One region of the Herbaspirillum sp. Her4 genome, then DNA from elsewhere that is predicted to be linked to it. Evidence: predicted binding sites of a transcription regulator. Region 1 holds the regulator's gene; the other holds the start of a gene.
The links. The regulator sigma-54, encoded in region 1, starts transcription at its own class of promoters, with help from an activator protein. The targets are predictions, from matches to a motif close to TGGCANGNAANCTGCTTT.
Positions count from the first base shown of each region.

Region 2: a site for sigma-54 is predicted at 5,479-5,496, ahead of ACWFUC_RS09510 (MSMEG_0572/Sll0783 family nitrogen starvation response protein). Genes of this name have one in related genera too.

Region 1 is NZ_CM176330.1:94,962-102,388, reverse strand. It holds gene mdeB (alpha-ketoglutarate dehydrogenase) at 1-2,380, shown strand, start outside; gene ACWFUC_RS00440 (SDR family oxidoreductase) at 2,542-3,300, shown strand; gene ACWFUC_RS00435 (UbiX family flavin prenyltransferase) at 3,389-3,991, opposite strand; gene grxD (Grx4 family monothiol glutaredoxin) at 4,014-4,325, opposite strand; gene ACWFUC_RS00425 (hypothetical protein) at 4,487-4,633, shown strand; gene hpf (ribosome hibernation-promoting factor, HPF/YfiA family) at 4,696-5,058, opposite strand; gene ACWFUC_RS00415 (RNA polymerase factor sigma-54) at 5,211-6,701, opposite strand; gene lptB (LPS export ABC transporter ATP-binding protein) at 6,819-7,427, opposite strand, start outside.
Region 2 is NZ_CM176330.1:2,084,553-2,091,979, reverse strand. It holds gene ACWFUC_RS09540 (MSMEG_0570 family nitrogen starvation response protein) at 1-33, opposite strand, end outside; gene ACWFUC_RS09535 (MSMEG_0565 family glycosyltransferase) at 26-1,222, opposite strand; gene ACWFUC_RS09530 (sll0787 family AIR synthase-like protein) at 1,223-2,224, opposite strand; gene ACWFUC_RS09525 (MSMEG_0567/Sll0786 family nitrogen starvation N-acetyltransferase) at 2,221-2,781, opposite strand; gene ACWFUC_RS09520 (MSMEG_0568 family radical SAM protein) at 2,783-3,865, opposite strand; gene ACWFUC_RS09515 (Nit6803 family nitrilase) at 3,822-4,904, opposite strand; gene ACWFUC_RS09510 (MSMEG_0572/Sll0783 family nitrogen starvation response protein) at 4,920-5,402, opposite strand; gene ACWFUC_RS09505 (aminotransferase-like domain-containing protein) at 5,846-7,240, shown strand; gene ACWFUC_RS09500 (HD-GYP domain-containing protein) at 7,422-7,427, shown strand, end outside.

The DNA.
Region 1 (7,427 bases):
GGTGGTACGCGCCAACCGCGCCTACGGCGAGCTGGGCGGACACATCGCCAGCTTTGCCTCGGCGGCGGACCTGTTCGAAGTCGGTTTCAATCACTTCTTCCGTGCGCGCGATGCGCAGTTCGCGGGCGACGTCGTCTACTTCCAGCCACACTCCGCACCCGGCATTTATGCGCGCGCATTTCTCGAAGGTGCATTGAGCGAGGAAGACCTGGCCTACTATCGCCGCGAGATCGAGGCCAAGCGCGTGGGACGGCAGGGACTGTCGTCCTATCCGCATCCCTGGCTGATGCCGCATTTCTGGCAATTCCCTACCGGCTCCATGGGCATCGGTCCCATCAATGCCATCTACCAGGCGCGCTTCCTGCGCTACATGGAGCATCGCGGCCTGCTGCAGGATCAGGGACGCAAGGTGTGGGGCGTGTTCGGCGATGGCGAGATGGATGAGCCCGAGTCACTGGCCGCACTCTCGCTGGCCTCGCGCGAGAAGCTGGACAATCTGATCTTTGTGGTCAACTGCAACCTGCAGCGGCTCGATGGTCCGGTGCGCGGCAATGGCCACATCGTCGATGAACTGGAAACGCTGTTTGCCGGTGCCGGCTGGAACGTCATCAAACTGCTGTGGGGCTCGGACTGGGATGGCCTGTTTGCGCGCGACAAGGACGGTGAACTGGTCGATGCCCTGAACCGCACGGTGGACGGGCAATTGCAGACCTTCGCCGCCAATGATGGCGCGTTCAATCGCCAGCATTTCTTCGGCCAGACCCCGGGCACGCGTGCCATCGGCGCCACCCTCACCGATGAGGAAATCAATCGCCTGCGCCGTGGCGGCCATGACATGAAGAAGATCTTCTCGGCCTATCAGGCAGCGGCCAGTCATCGCGGCCAGCCCACGGTGATTCTGGCGCAGACCAAGAAGGGGTACGGCATGGGCGCGGCGGGCGAGGGCAAGATGACCACGCACCAGCAGAAGAAGCTCGATGAAGAGAGTCTGATGCAATTCCGTGACCGCTTCAAGCTGCCGCTGAGCGATGAGCAATGCCGTGAGCTGGCTTTCTACAAGCCGGCCGATGACAGCCCGGAGATGAAGCACCTGCATGCACGCCGTGCCGCACTGGGCGGCTACCTGCCGCGCCGCCATGCGGGCGATGCACGGCGTACCGTGCCGCCGCTGGAGGCGCACAGCAAGTTCGCGCTGGAAGCCGACGGCAAGGAAATGTCGTCCACCATGGCGCTGGTACGCCAGCTCGGCAACCTGTTGAAGGACAAGGACTTCGGCCAGTATGTGGTGCCCATCGTGGCCGATGAGGCGCGCACCTTCGGCATGGCCAACCTGTTCCGCCAGGTCGGCATCTATTCTTCGCAGGGGCAGTTGTATGAGCCGGAGGATATCGGTTCCATTCTCTACTATCGCGAGGCCAAGGATGGCCAGATTCTGGAAGAGGGCATCACCGAGGCGGGGGCGATTTCCTCGTGGACGGCAGCGGCCACCGCGTATTCGGTGCATGGCACGCCGATGCTGCCGTTCTACATCTACTACTCGATGTTCGGTTTCCAGCGCATCGGCGACCTGATCTGGGCGGCGGCGGACCAGCGTGCGCGCGGCTTCCTGATCGGTGCCACCTCCGGCCGCACGACCTTGGGCGGCGAAGGACTGCAGCACCAGGACGGCAACAGTCTGGTGACGGCCGCATCGATTCCCAACTGTGTGTCCTATGATCCGGCCTATGCCTATGAGCTGGCGGTGATCCTGGATGAGGGTATGCGGCGCATGATGGAACGCGGCGATGACGTCTTCTACTACATCACCGTCACCAACGAGAACGAGGCCCAGCCCAGTCTTCCGGACGGCGTGCAGGAGGGCATCCTGCGCGGCATGTACTGTCTCGGCCGCAAGCCCGGGGCGCCAGTGCGGCTGCTGGGTTCCGGCCCCATCCTCAAGGAAGCCGTGGCGGCGGCTGCGCTGCTGCAGCAGCACTGGCAGATCGAGGCCGAGGTGTGGAGCGTGACCAGCTATACCGAACTGGCGCGGGATGGCGTGGCGGCACAACGCGCACAGCGCTTGTCGGGCAGCGATGGCCAGCCCTATGTCACAGCGCAATTGCAGGGCAGTGTGGCGCCCGTGATTGCGGTCAGCGATTACATCCGTACCTTGCCCGAGAGCATTCGCGCCTTCGTGCCGGCACCTTATGTGACGCTGGGGACGGACGGGTTTGGCCGCAGTGATACGCGGGTGAATTTGCGGGACTTCTTCGAGATCGATGCGCGCTGGATTGCCTATACGGCCTTGTGTGAAGTATGGGTCGATGAACGTGCGCGGCTTGAAGAAGCAGCGCGTACATTGGGTATCGATACGAACAAGCCCTTGTCGTCCTCAGTATGAAGTGGAGCGATACATGAACGGCGGCCAGCCGGATTGAAAATCTCTCATCTGGCCCGACGCCGTGTTTGTTATAGTGAAACCGCCCGTGCATCACGGGCGGTTTTTTTATGGCTCCGTGATGCGCATCGTCCATGAACTACAGTGAGTGAGGAGTACACACGATGGCTGCACCCAAACGTATCGCGCTGGTGACCGGCGCAGGTTCCGGCATTGGCCGGCAGATCACGCTCGCGCTGCTGCGCGAAGGCTATGGCGTCGCCCTGGCCGGACGCCGCCAGGATGCGCTTGAAGAAACCGTCAAGCTGGCCGGCGAACATGGTGCCAACGCGCTGGTGGTGGCGGCCGACGTGACCGATCCGGCCTCGGTGAAGCAGCTCTTCGCCAGGACCCGCGAGCGTTTCGGACGGCTGGACCTGCTCTTCAACAATGCCGGCATCTTTGCGCCGCCGGTGTCGCTGGAAGAACTGAGCGTGGAGCAGTGGAAGGCGGCGGTGGACATCAACCTGACCGGCGTTTTTCTCTGCACTCAGGAAGCCTTCCGCATCATGAAGGATCAGTCGCCGCGCGGCGGGCGCATCATCAACAACGGCTCGATCTCGGCGCATGCACCGCGCCCGTTCTCGGCCTCCTATACCGCCACCAAGCATGCCATTACGGGGCTGACCAAGGCCACCTCGCTGGATGGCCGCGCCTATGACATCGCCTGCGGGCAGATCGATATCGGCAATGCCTCCACCGACATGACTACGCTCATGAAGAAGGGCACGCTCCAGGCTGATGGCTCGACCAAGGTCGAACCGACCATGGATGCCGAACACGTGGCCCGTGCCATCCTCTACATGGACAGCCTGCCGCTGGAGGCCAATGTGCAGTTCATGACGGTGATGGCGACCAAGATGCCGTATATCGGGCGGGGGTGAGCCGGTTTATATTCGCCAGATGAAGAAATGGCCGCAGTGATGAGCTGCGGCCAATTTTCTTTGCCCGAACGTGATAAGGGTTAACGCATCACTCAGTCCCGCCCTTCATGCCCTTCCACTCCGGCGTCAACTGCATTGAAATCCCGAACATGTCCAGCACGCGTCCCAGCGTGTGGTCCACCATCTCTTCCATGGAAGCAGGGCGCTGGTAGAAGCCGGGCAGGGGCGGGAAGATCACGCCGCCCATTTCGGTGACGGATGTCATGTTGCGCAGATGGGCCAGATTGAACGGGGTCTCACGCACCATCAGCACCAGCCGGCGGCGTTCCTTGAGCACCACATCCGCTGCGCGGGTGATGAGGTTGTCGGACAGACCATGCGCCACGGCGGCCAGGGTCTTCATCGAACAGGGCGCCACCACCATGCCGGTGGAGGCGAAGGAGCCGCTGGCGATGCAGGCGCCGACATCGCGCACGTTGTGCACCACATCGGCCAGCGCTTCTACATCCTTGCGCCGCATGTCCAGTTCCTGATGCAGGTTGAGTACACCCGCTTCGGACACCATCAGGTGCGTTTCCACCTGGCCATGCTTGCGCAGATGCTCCAGCAGCCGCACGCCATAGATGGCACCGGTGGCACCGGTGATCGCAACGATCAGGCGCTGGCGCGGCTGGCTGGAAGAACTGCTCATGAGTCAGTCAGGCAAGTAAAACTCAGCCCTTGATCAGGGTCTGCAGTTCGCCGGACTCGTACATCTCGGTCATGATGTCGGAGCCGCCGACGAATTCACCCTTCACGTACAGCTGAGGAATGGTCGGCCAGTTCGAGTATTCCTTGATGCCCTGGCGCACGTCCGGGCTTTCCAGCACGTTGACGGTGACGATGTTCTCGGCACCGCTGGCCTTCAGCAGCTGGATGGCCTTGCCGGAAAAGCCGCATTGGGGGAACTGTGCAGTGCCCTTCATGAACAGCACCACGGGGTTTTGGGTCACGGTTTCTTTGATCCAGGATTGGACGTCGCTCATGGCTGTGCCTTTAAAAATGGGATTGCCCGACATTATAGGGAAAAGCCGGCGGGCGCGTTGAAATCGCCTGCATGCTGGTGGCCTGTCTGAACGGGCAAAAAATTGCATCGAGGAAATGATTTATATCGTATGCAAATTCTTGTGTCGAAGATGAGGGTGCCGTGAAGACATTCAAGCCGTCCCTTGCATCATCGTCAGCAGCGGCGGTGGAAAAGTTGCTTTACGCAATGATTTATATCTTTTCCACAGGCTTGGCCAGTTCGGCGGCCGCAAATGAAAAAGGGCGCTTGCGCGCCCCTTCCTCATGAAATTCGGCTGGCTTTCTCAGCAGCCTTGCGGCTGCGAGGTGGCTTGCCGAGGGTGTCCTGGCTTATGCCGCTCCGGCCACCGCATCCTCCGGCGTTTCGTCCGGCAGGCGCTTGGCCATGGAGTGATGCTCCTGCAACTTGTCCTTGTGCTTGATGACCTGGCGATCGAGCTTGTCGATCAGCGTGTCAATGGCAGCGTAGAGGTCGTGTGCGATGCTTTCCGCATGTAGATCCTTCCCCTTGATGTGGACGTTGATTTCCGCTTTTTGGCGCTTTTCCTTTTCTGTGAGTTTATCTACGCTCAGGATCACGCTGACGTCGATCACGTTGTCGAAATGGCGCTTGATACGCGAGAGCTTGCTTTGCACGTATTCCCGGATGGCGGGGGTCAGTTCGAGGTGGTGTCCACTGATGGTCAGATTCATACAAGACTCCTATCGTGAAGTCACTGGAGGTTCGTGCAATCGATCCTGCTGCAGCTGTACCACGGGCACGGTCTTCGTGTCGGATGGCGCGGGCATCAGTCGGATGCTTGCCTGAACACAGCAACGGTACTGCAGAAAAACTGAGGAAAAACTCAGAGGGACTTGCGGAGATTGACCGGCGGAATCTTCAACACTTCGCGGTATTTGGCGACTGTGCGTCGCGCGACCACCATGCCTTGTTCTGCCAGCATATCCGCAATCTTGCTATCGGATAATGGGGTCTGCGGGTTCTCGGCTCCTATCAACTGTTTGATCAGCGCCCGTATCGCGGTGGAGGATGCTTCACCTCCGGTTTCAGTCGCGACATGGCTACCGAAGAAGTATTTCAACTCAAACATTCCATGCGGAGTGAGCATGTATTTCTGAGTCGTCACGCGAGAGATGGTGCTCTCGTGTAGACCCAGTGTATCAGCAATTTCACGCAGCACAAGGGGGCGCATGGCGACTGCCCCATGTGAAAAGAAGTTTCTTTGACGTTCCACAATAGCCTGCGCGACGCGCAAAATTGTATCGAAACGTTGCCGCATGTTCTTGATGAGCCACTTGGCTTCCTGCAACTGCGACGACAGCGAACCTTCTCCCTTGGCTTGCTTCAATGCACTGGCATACATCGCATTGACGCGCAGCTTGGGCATGACCTCATGGTTGAGCATGACCTGCCAGCCGTTCTTTGTCTGCTTGACAATCACGTCCGGCACCACATAGTCCGAGGCATCACGCGCGAATTCCGCACCCGGATGCGGACGGCACTGGCGGATCACGGCCTGCGCTTCACGCAGGTCTTCGTCATCGCAATCCAGTGCCTTCTTGATCTTGTTGAAATCGCGTTGTGCAAACAGCGGCAGGTAATCCTCCACGATCCTCAAGGCCAGCTTGCGCGTCACGAAGGGAATCTTGGGCAGGCGGCGGATCTGCAGGGCCAGGCATTCGCCGGCACTGCGCGCACCGACACCCGCCGGGTCCAGGCTCTGCAGCAGCTTGAGCGAAATCGACAGCTCTTCCATGTCGATGCCCAGCTCTTCGGGCAGGCGCGCGTGGATGTCTTCCAGCGGCTCTTCCAGATAGCCGCTCTCGTCGAGCGCATCGGTGAGCAGTTCCAGCAGCGCACGATCACGCAGGGTGCGTGCGGTCACGCGGATCTGTTCCAGCAGGTGTTCGCGCAGGGTCAGTTCGTGCGCTTCGAGTTGTGGACGGGCATCGTCATCGTCTGGCGACTTGCCGCTGCGCGCGACGTCGTCGAAGCTCCAGTCGGCATCCCCCGTGACACCGGCTTCCGGCGCGTTGTCCTGGTAGTCGAAGCTGGAATCGCCATCGCTGGCGGCCGGGGCCGCTTCGCCGCTGCCTTCGTGACTGGTTTCGGCAACGCCGCTGGAGGGCGAACTGGAGACCGCGCCATCGGCCAGCAGACGTACCGAATTGTCGAGCGCGTCGTCGAGGCGTTCCAGCAGGGGATTGTCGGAGAGGATCTGTTCCAGTTCCTGGTGCAGTTCCAGCGTCGACAGTTGCAACAGTCTGATCGACTGCTGCAGTTGCGGCGTCAATGCGAGGTGCTGCGAGGTACGTAACTGGAGCGACTGTTTCATCTGTCTTTCTGAAAGCGGCGTGGCCCGCTGGTTGCTCTGCCGGTCGTTGCGTATTGCGTATTACGTGATGCGCACTCTGTATTTCTTCAAGCGTATCGGGCAAGCCGACTGCACCGCTTACATGCGGAAATGCTCGCCCAGATACACGCGGCGCACCGACTCGTTGGCGATGATCTCTTCCGGATTGCCGCTGGCCAGCACCGTGCCCTGGTTGATGATGTAGGCGCGATCACAGATGCCCAGCGTTTCGCGCACGTTGTGGTCGGTGATCAGCACGCCGATGCCGCGTTCCTTCAGGAAGCGCACGATGCGCTGAATCTCGATCACGGCAATCGGGTCGATACCGGCGAACGGTTCATCCAGCAGCACGAAGCGCGGATCGGTGGCCAGTGCGCGGGCGATCTCGACGCGCCGGCGTTCACCGCCCGAGAGCGACAGCGCCTGGCTTTCGCGCAGCTTCTCGATCTGCAATTCGTGCAGCAGGTTGTTGAGGCGGCCTTCGATTTCATCGCGCGAGAGCGGCTTGCCCTCTTCCCGGCGCAGTTCCAGCACGGCGCGGATATTGTCTTCCACCGTCAGCTTGCGGAATACCGAGGCTTCCTGCGGCAGGTAGGACAAGCCCATGGTGGCACGCTTGTGGATCGGCATGCGCGAAATGGACGCGCCATCGAGGTCGATCTCGCCACCATCGGAAGGCACCAGTCCCACGATCATGTAGAACGAGGT
Region 2 (7,427 bases), 2.0 Mb from region 1:
CGGCCAGCGGACACGAAAGTGCATTTCAGGCATGGTGTTCCTCTTGGAATGACGCTGCCACGGGCTGGCAGCGGATGAAATCTGCATACAACTCCACATGCCGGCGTGCCGAGCGCTGCCACGAGAAACGCGCACAGACTTCCAGTCCTGCCGCGATCAGCCCAGGCCGTGCCGCCGGCGCCAGCGCATGCGCGATGCCGGCCGCCATCGAGGCCGGATCGTGCGGATCGACCCAGGCACAGCAATCGCCGTCGAGATACTCGGTAAAGGGCGCGATGCGCGACACCACCACCGGCACGCCACTGGCCATGGCTTCCAGCACCACCAGTCCGAAGCCTTCCTTCAGGGAAGGAAAGACCAGCACATCGGCGCAACGGAACAGCGACGGCATGTCGGCATCGTCCACTTGCCCGAGGATGCGCACGGCGTCGGCCGGCAAGGCGGCGGCCGCCAGTTCGGCCTGGAAAGCGCGCTGATAACCGGCGTGATCCAGCACGCTCGCGCCCCCGGCGATGACCAGTTGCGCCTGCGGATAAACGCGGCGCAGGCGCACGAATGCCTGCAGGATGCCCAACGTATTCTTGCGCGGCTCCACGCCGCCCACGGCCAGCAACAGCGGCTTGCCGGTCAGGCTTTGCGAGTGCCGCACGGCCTGGTCGCGCGGATCCGGCCGGGGTGAATGGCGCAGCATGTCGACGCCGTTGGACACCAGTTCGGCGCGCACCCCATGCTCGCACTGCAGGATGTCCTGCCAGGTGCGGCTGACGCACAGCACGCGGTCGGCCATGCGATAGCCGCGTTCCTGCCATGCATGCAGCTGCGGATCATCGAACTGGTCGAGGTGATGGACGGTGCGCACGTAGCCCCGGATCACGCCCCGCTCCACCAGCGTGGCCAGTGCATTGGCGCTGATGGAATCCTGGGCGTGACAAAGATCGAAGGCGTGCATATCGGTCTGCTCAAAGCAGCGCAGGTAGTCCTCGATACGCTGGCGCACCATGCCGACGACACCCTCGCACTGCACCGGCCCGGGCACCGGATGGAAGGTGCAGGCTGCCGCACGGAACAAGCCCTTGCCGCGCGCATCCGGCGCAAACAGGCTGACCTCATGGCCGAGCGCCTGCAGGCCCTCGGCCAGTTGCAGGGCATGCACCACGCCGCCGCGCGGATTGACGGAGTGGGTCAGCATGGCGATGCGCAACGGTATGCGTGAGGTTTCCATTCAGGCCTCCCGGCGCGGACCGCAACCGATCAGCGCTTCCTCGGCCAGGTTCCAGAAGGGCAAACGCTGTCCGTGCCAGCACAGATCGAGCTGGCAGCTGTCATCGATGCGGCCGATGGACGCTGCCGCAATGCCGCGCTCAGCAAAGCGGGCCAGCACCTCCGGCAGGTCATCATCGTCCACGCTCAACAGGAATCCATAACTGGGAAAGGCGCTCAGCCAGCGCTGGAAATCGACACCAGGCGGACACGGCATGGCCTCCAGATCGATCACCGCGCCCTTGGCGGAGCACTCCAGCAGCATCAAGGCGGTGCCGATCACGCCGGCCATGCTGATGTCCTTGCCGGCACGCGCAAGACCCGCTTCGGCCAGTGCGGGCAACACTTCGAGGTCGCCGCGCAGACGTTCGGCGGGTGCGCCTGTACTGGCATTCCAGTAGGCATACGGTTCCTGGAAGCGCCCGCGCAGATCAATGGCGGCCACCAGGTGTTCACCGCTGCGCGCATCAAAACTGGTCAGCAGGCGCGTGGCCCGGCCGATGATGGAGACGGAGAGCTGTTCGCGGTCGTTGCGGCGATTGCTGTGGCCGCCCACCAGCGGCACTCCATAGACGCGCGCGCCCTCGGCCAGTCCGTCGAGGATGGGCCGCGCGGCCTCGCCACCACGGCTCCACAGGGCATCGACCACCGCCAGCGGACGTCCGCCCATGGCGTAGATGTCGCTGACGTTGACCATCACGCCGCAGTAGCCGGCAAACCAGGGCTGCTGGTCGACGAACTCGTTGAGGAAACCTTCGATGGCAAACAGCAGATAGCCGTCGCCATCCGGAATGGCCGCGCAGTCGTCGCCTACGGCCAGCGTATGTCCGTGGTGCTGCATGGCCGGGGCTGGCGGCAGCGCCTGCATCACGGCATCGATATCGCGCTTGTGCGCGATGCCGCGCGAGGCACGCAGGGTCTCGATGATCTGCGCCAGCGTGGGCGCACTGTCGCGCGCATTCATGGCGTGCGCTCCTCGCGACCGACGACGAAACCGACATCGCCATCGCTGATCGGGGGATAGAACGACAGGTCGGCCTGCATCAGGTGATGCGGCAGGCCATGGACTTCAATCTCTGCCAGCGTATGCCAGTGCAGGCGGTGAAACAGCGGCGCATTCTGGCTCTGCACCTGGGCCAGGAAGGTGTGGCAGCCGTGCGCATGCGCAGTGCAGACGGCCAGCCGGATGAGACCGCTGCCGACCGAGCCGACGCGGCGCGCATGCCGTGCCACGGCCAGCCGCGAGCCATGCCACACGCCTGGCGAAGATTCATGGATTCGCACCGTTCCTATGATTTCCTGCCAACCCTCATCGCGCTCCAGAACGGCCACGATGGGCATGGCGATGGCATCGGTAGCGTCGCCATCGTCCTCCTGAAATACCTTCTGTTCGGCGCAAAATACGGCGCGGCGCAGGCGGCGCGCTGCTTCGCGTTCCCCAGTGTCCAGCGCCAGCTTGATGCGCACGCCCCGCGCCAGGATCTCGGGGGCCAGCGATGCGTGTTCGGCGACGTCGCTCATCTCACTTCCTTTCGAACGAAGACAGCGAAGAGCAGGCACCGCACTTGCCGCACCCGGCCTTGGCATCGCCCGATCGCATGCCGGCGTGCTCCAGCATGGCCGCCAGCGGTGCCAGCAGGCGGCGCATGGCGACGGCATCCGGCGAGGGATGGTCTTCCAGCGGCGTGCCCGAGATCGGTACAAACGGCACCACGAAGGGATACACGCCCAGCGCGATGAGCTGCTCGCTCATTTTCAGGATGGCCTCGTCGCTGTCGCCCAGGCCGGCCAGGATGTAGGTGCTGACCTGCCCGCGCCCGAAGACCTCGACGGCAGCGGCGAAGGCTTCCATGTAGCGCTCGACAGGTACGGTGGCCTTGCCGGGCATGATGCGTTTGCGCACTTCCGGCGTGACCGCTTCCAGATGCATGCCCAGGGTATCGATGCCGGCATCGGCCATGCGGCGGAACCAGGCATTGTCGTCCGGCGGCTCGCACTGGCCCTGGATCGGCAGGTTCACCGCCGACTTCACGCCGAAGGCGCTTTCGCACAGCAGCTGCGCGCCGCGATCGGTGGCATTGGGGGTACCGGTGGTCATGACCATGTGCTTGACGCCATCAAGCAGCACCGCCGCGCGCGCCACCTCGCCCAATTGCTCGGGGGTCTTGCGCAGGATGGTGCGGCCGGCCGCCAGCGACTGGCCGATGGCGCAGAACTGGCAGGACTTGCGGCGGCTCTCGTAACGGATGCAGCTCTGCAGGATGGTGGTGGCCAGCACATCGGCGCCGTGCAGCGTGGCGATCTTGCCGTAGGGGATGCCATCGAAGGTCTGCATCTTGTAGAAGCGCGGCTGGTGCGGGAAGGACACCACGCCCACCTCGACACCATCGCGCAGGATGCGGGCAGCGCCATCGGCACCCGGCTGCGTGGCCACGTAGGGCGAGGACCAGGCCCCGGCGGTATGCACCGGGATCATCACGGTGTGACCATCGACGGTCACCGCCTTGTGATCCGACGGCCCTGCCCCGCCCCGGCGGCTCTGCGCGCCGGCAGCGGGATCGTCAAGACGCAGTCCCAGGGACTGCAGTTCCGAGATCAGCTCCACGGCCGCCTTGCGGCTCGGGCGCTGGGGATGCAACTGGATGACGGCTGTCTGCATGAGGGAACCTCGCGGAAGGATGAGTGACGGGAGCAGGCTGTTCGGCCGGGAACAGCGAGCACATGGGAGCAGTGCGGCGATCATCGATCACCAGGTGCAGCAGTTCCGGGCGCGCATAGTGGCCCACCGAATCCATCATGCGCTTGCGCTTGGTGACCAGTTCCATGTCGAGGTCGGCCACCAGGATGCCTTCGCCACTGCGCAGGGGCTCGGCCAGCAGCTTGCCTTCGGGCGACACGATGGCGGTACAGCAGCCACCGCGCAGCGCCTTCTGCGCCTGGGGATCGGGCTCGATGGCGGCGATCTGTTCATCGCTGAGCCAGCCGGTCGCATTGATGACGAAGCAGCCCGATTCGAGGGCGTGATGGCGGATGGTCACCTCCATCTGGTCGGCAAAGATCTGCCCCACCATGGAGCCGGGGAATTGCGCGCAGTGGATTTCCTCGTGCTGCGCCATCAGGCTGTAGCGCGCCAGCGGGTTGTAGTGTTCCCAGCAGGCCAGCGCACCGAGGCGGCCGACGGCGGTCGGCACCACCTTCAGGCCGCTGGCATCGCCCTGGCCCCAGATCATGCGTTCGTGATAGGTCGGCGTGATCTTGCGGCGCTTCAGCACCAGCGTGCCATCGGCATCGAAGACCAGCTGCGCGTTGTAGAGCGTGCCGTGGTCGCGTTCATTGACGCCCAGTACCACCACCGTCCCGTGTTGGCGAGCGGCGGCGGATACGGCCTGGGTCACGGGACCGGGCACCGTCACGGCGCGCTCGTAGAGCAGCAGGTGTTCCGGCCCCGAGGCGAAGGGCGGCCGCACGAACGAGAAATACGGATAGTAGGGAACGAAGGTCTCCGGGAAGACCACCAGTTGCGCACCTTGGGCCGCAGCATCGGCGATGGCCTGGCACACCTTGGCCACGGTGCCGTGTTCGCTGTCGAGGTCGGGCGCGATCTGCACCGCCGCCGCCCGTACCGTTCTCTTGTGCATGCTCATGGGCCGCCCTTCCGCTTACAGGGTCCAGGTGTCGAGGATGAAGGCGTTGTCGCGACGATGCAGCAGCACCAGGTCCAGCACGTCCAGCGGATTGATGGGACGGATGCCCGGGATCAGCGAGGGCTCGCCATGGCCGTACAAAGCCTGCAGCGCGAAGCGGCAGGCGTAGACCTTGCCGCCCTCTTCCATGAACTTGACGATCTGCTTGTTGAAGTTCTGGTGACCGGGGAAAGCCTCATCCCCCAGGGTGGGGAAACCGCGCTGCACGCCCAGGGTCACGCCGGGACCATAGAGCAGGATCGAGGTCTCGAACCCCTTGCGCTTCAGGCGCGTGGCCTGCAACAGATTGACGAAACCGATCGAGCCTTCGAATGCCACGGTGTGGAAGGTCACCAGCGCTTTTTCGCCCGGCTGGGCTTTGACGTCTTCGAATACCTTCTCTTCATAATCCACCAGGAAATCGCCGGGGGCGTGGGCTGCTTTGGTGACTGCGGGCATGGTGATACTCCTCTCGATTGCTGTGGGTCGGCACTTGGGGAAGTGGTCCGGCGACCTCGCCGCGACGCTGGCATTGAATGCATCAGGCGTGCCACCGGCACCCCGTCAATGCAGGAATTGACTGCATAAAAATCCCGTCAATCTCTGCGCGCGAAGGCGCAGGCCAGCATCGGTGCGGCTTGGCGAATCATGATCGGCGAGGTGTTTTTTGACCCTGGCGAAGCAATCCATTCAATCGCTCCATACAATTCACCAACACCGCGCAAACCCGCTTGCACTCTGGCGCGGCGAGATGTGTTGAGTTGGTGCGCAAGGGCGCGCGACGTGATGCACGACGGTGCAATTGGCGACAACCGCGGCGGCGATTGGATGGAATGCAACTTGCATTCAATGAGATGTTTCGATGCAGTCAATATTGAACGCCGGCAATCAAGGAAGGCACCATGTCCAAGCACAGCAGCGTGTGGGTTCCCAAGTTGAAGAAGGGCGGCGGCCCGCTCTATCTGGCCATCGCCAATGCGATTGCCGAGGATGTCGCCACCGGCCACCTGCAACCCGAACAGCGTCTGCCGCCGCAGCGCAAGCTGGCCGAGTTGCTGGACCTGGACTTCACCACCGTGGCCCGCGCCTATACGGAAGCGCATCGGCGCGGCCTGGTGGATTCGGTGGTGGGACGCGGCACCTTCGTCTGCGGCAAGCGCCGGCCGCGCATTCCGCGCGTGACCGAAGGCCGGCCCAACGTCGACATGTCGATGAACATGCCGCCCGAGCCGGAGTCGCCGGAGCTGATGGAATTGATGCAGGCGGGCTGGAACAAGGTCAACGGCCGCCTGCGTGATCTGCTGCGCTATCAGGATTTCGGCGGCTCGACTGAGGATCGTGAGGCCGGCGCGCTCTGGCTGCGCCGGCGCGCGCTGGTGGTGGAACCGGAGCGGGTGCTGGTGACGCCGGGCGCACAATGTGCGCTGCTGGCCATCCTGACCATGCTGGTCGGGCCGGGCGGCGTGCTCTGTTGCGAGGACGTGACCTATCCCGGCCTGCGGGCGCTGGCCGGCCATCTCAACATCAAGCTGGTCGGCTTGCCGATGGACAACGAAGGCATCGATGCCGTGGCCTTCGCCGGTGCCTGCGCGCAATATGCGCCCAAGGCGCTGTACTGCAATCCCACCCTGCTCAATCCGACCACCTGCACCACCTCGCTGTCACGCCGCCAGGCGCTGGTGGACATTGCGCGCCATTATGAAGTGGCCATCATCGAGGATGACGCCTATGGCTTCCTGCCACGCGCAGCGCCGCCGGCCATCGCCAGCATCGGCAGCGAGCTGACTTACTATGTGACCGGCCTGGCCAAAAGCGTAGGCGCGGGCCTGCGCATTGCCTACATGGTGGCCCCCGACGATGCCGCCGCCGCGCGCCTGACCGCAGCCCTGCGCGCCACCACGGTGATGGCCTCGCCACTCACCTCGACCCTCGCCACACACTGGATCCGCGACGGCGTGGCCGACCTGGCGCTGGCCAACATCCGCAAGGAATCGATGGCGCGGCAGAAGATCGTGGCCCGCATCCTCCCCGAGCACAGTTATGCCTCGGAAGCGGAGGCCTTCCATCTGTGGCTCAAGCTGCCCGGCGGCTGGCAGGCCAGCAGCTTTTCGGCGCAGATGCGCAGCAACGGCGTGGCCGTGGTGGGCGTGGACGCCTTCTCGGTGACAGCGGCCCCGCTGCAGGCGGTACGGGTGTGCATCGGCGGCGTCGCCAGCCGCAGTGACCTGCAGCACGCCCTGGGCCTGATCCGCAGCACCCTCGCCGAGCAGCCGCTGATCAAGCCGGCGGTGGTCTGAGCGGCCCGTTCGGGACGAAATTAGCGAAATCGCAACAAGCAGAATCGTTCACATATGGTCATGCATATGAGATCATTAACGACCGGCAATCCTGACCGCACTGCCCTCGGCGCTCTACCGCCTGCGGCCCAGGGATGCCACGCCAACCCGTTCCCCGGTGCGCCGGAAAGATGTACGAGAAATGTTG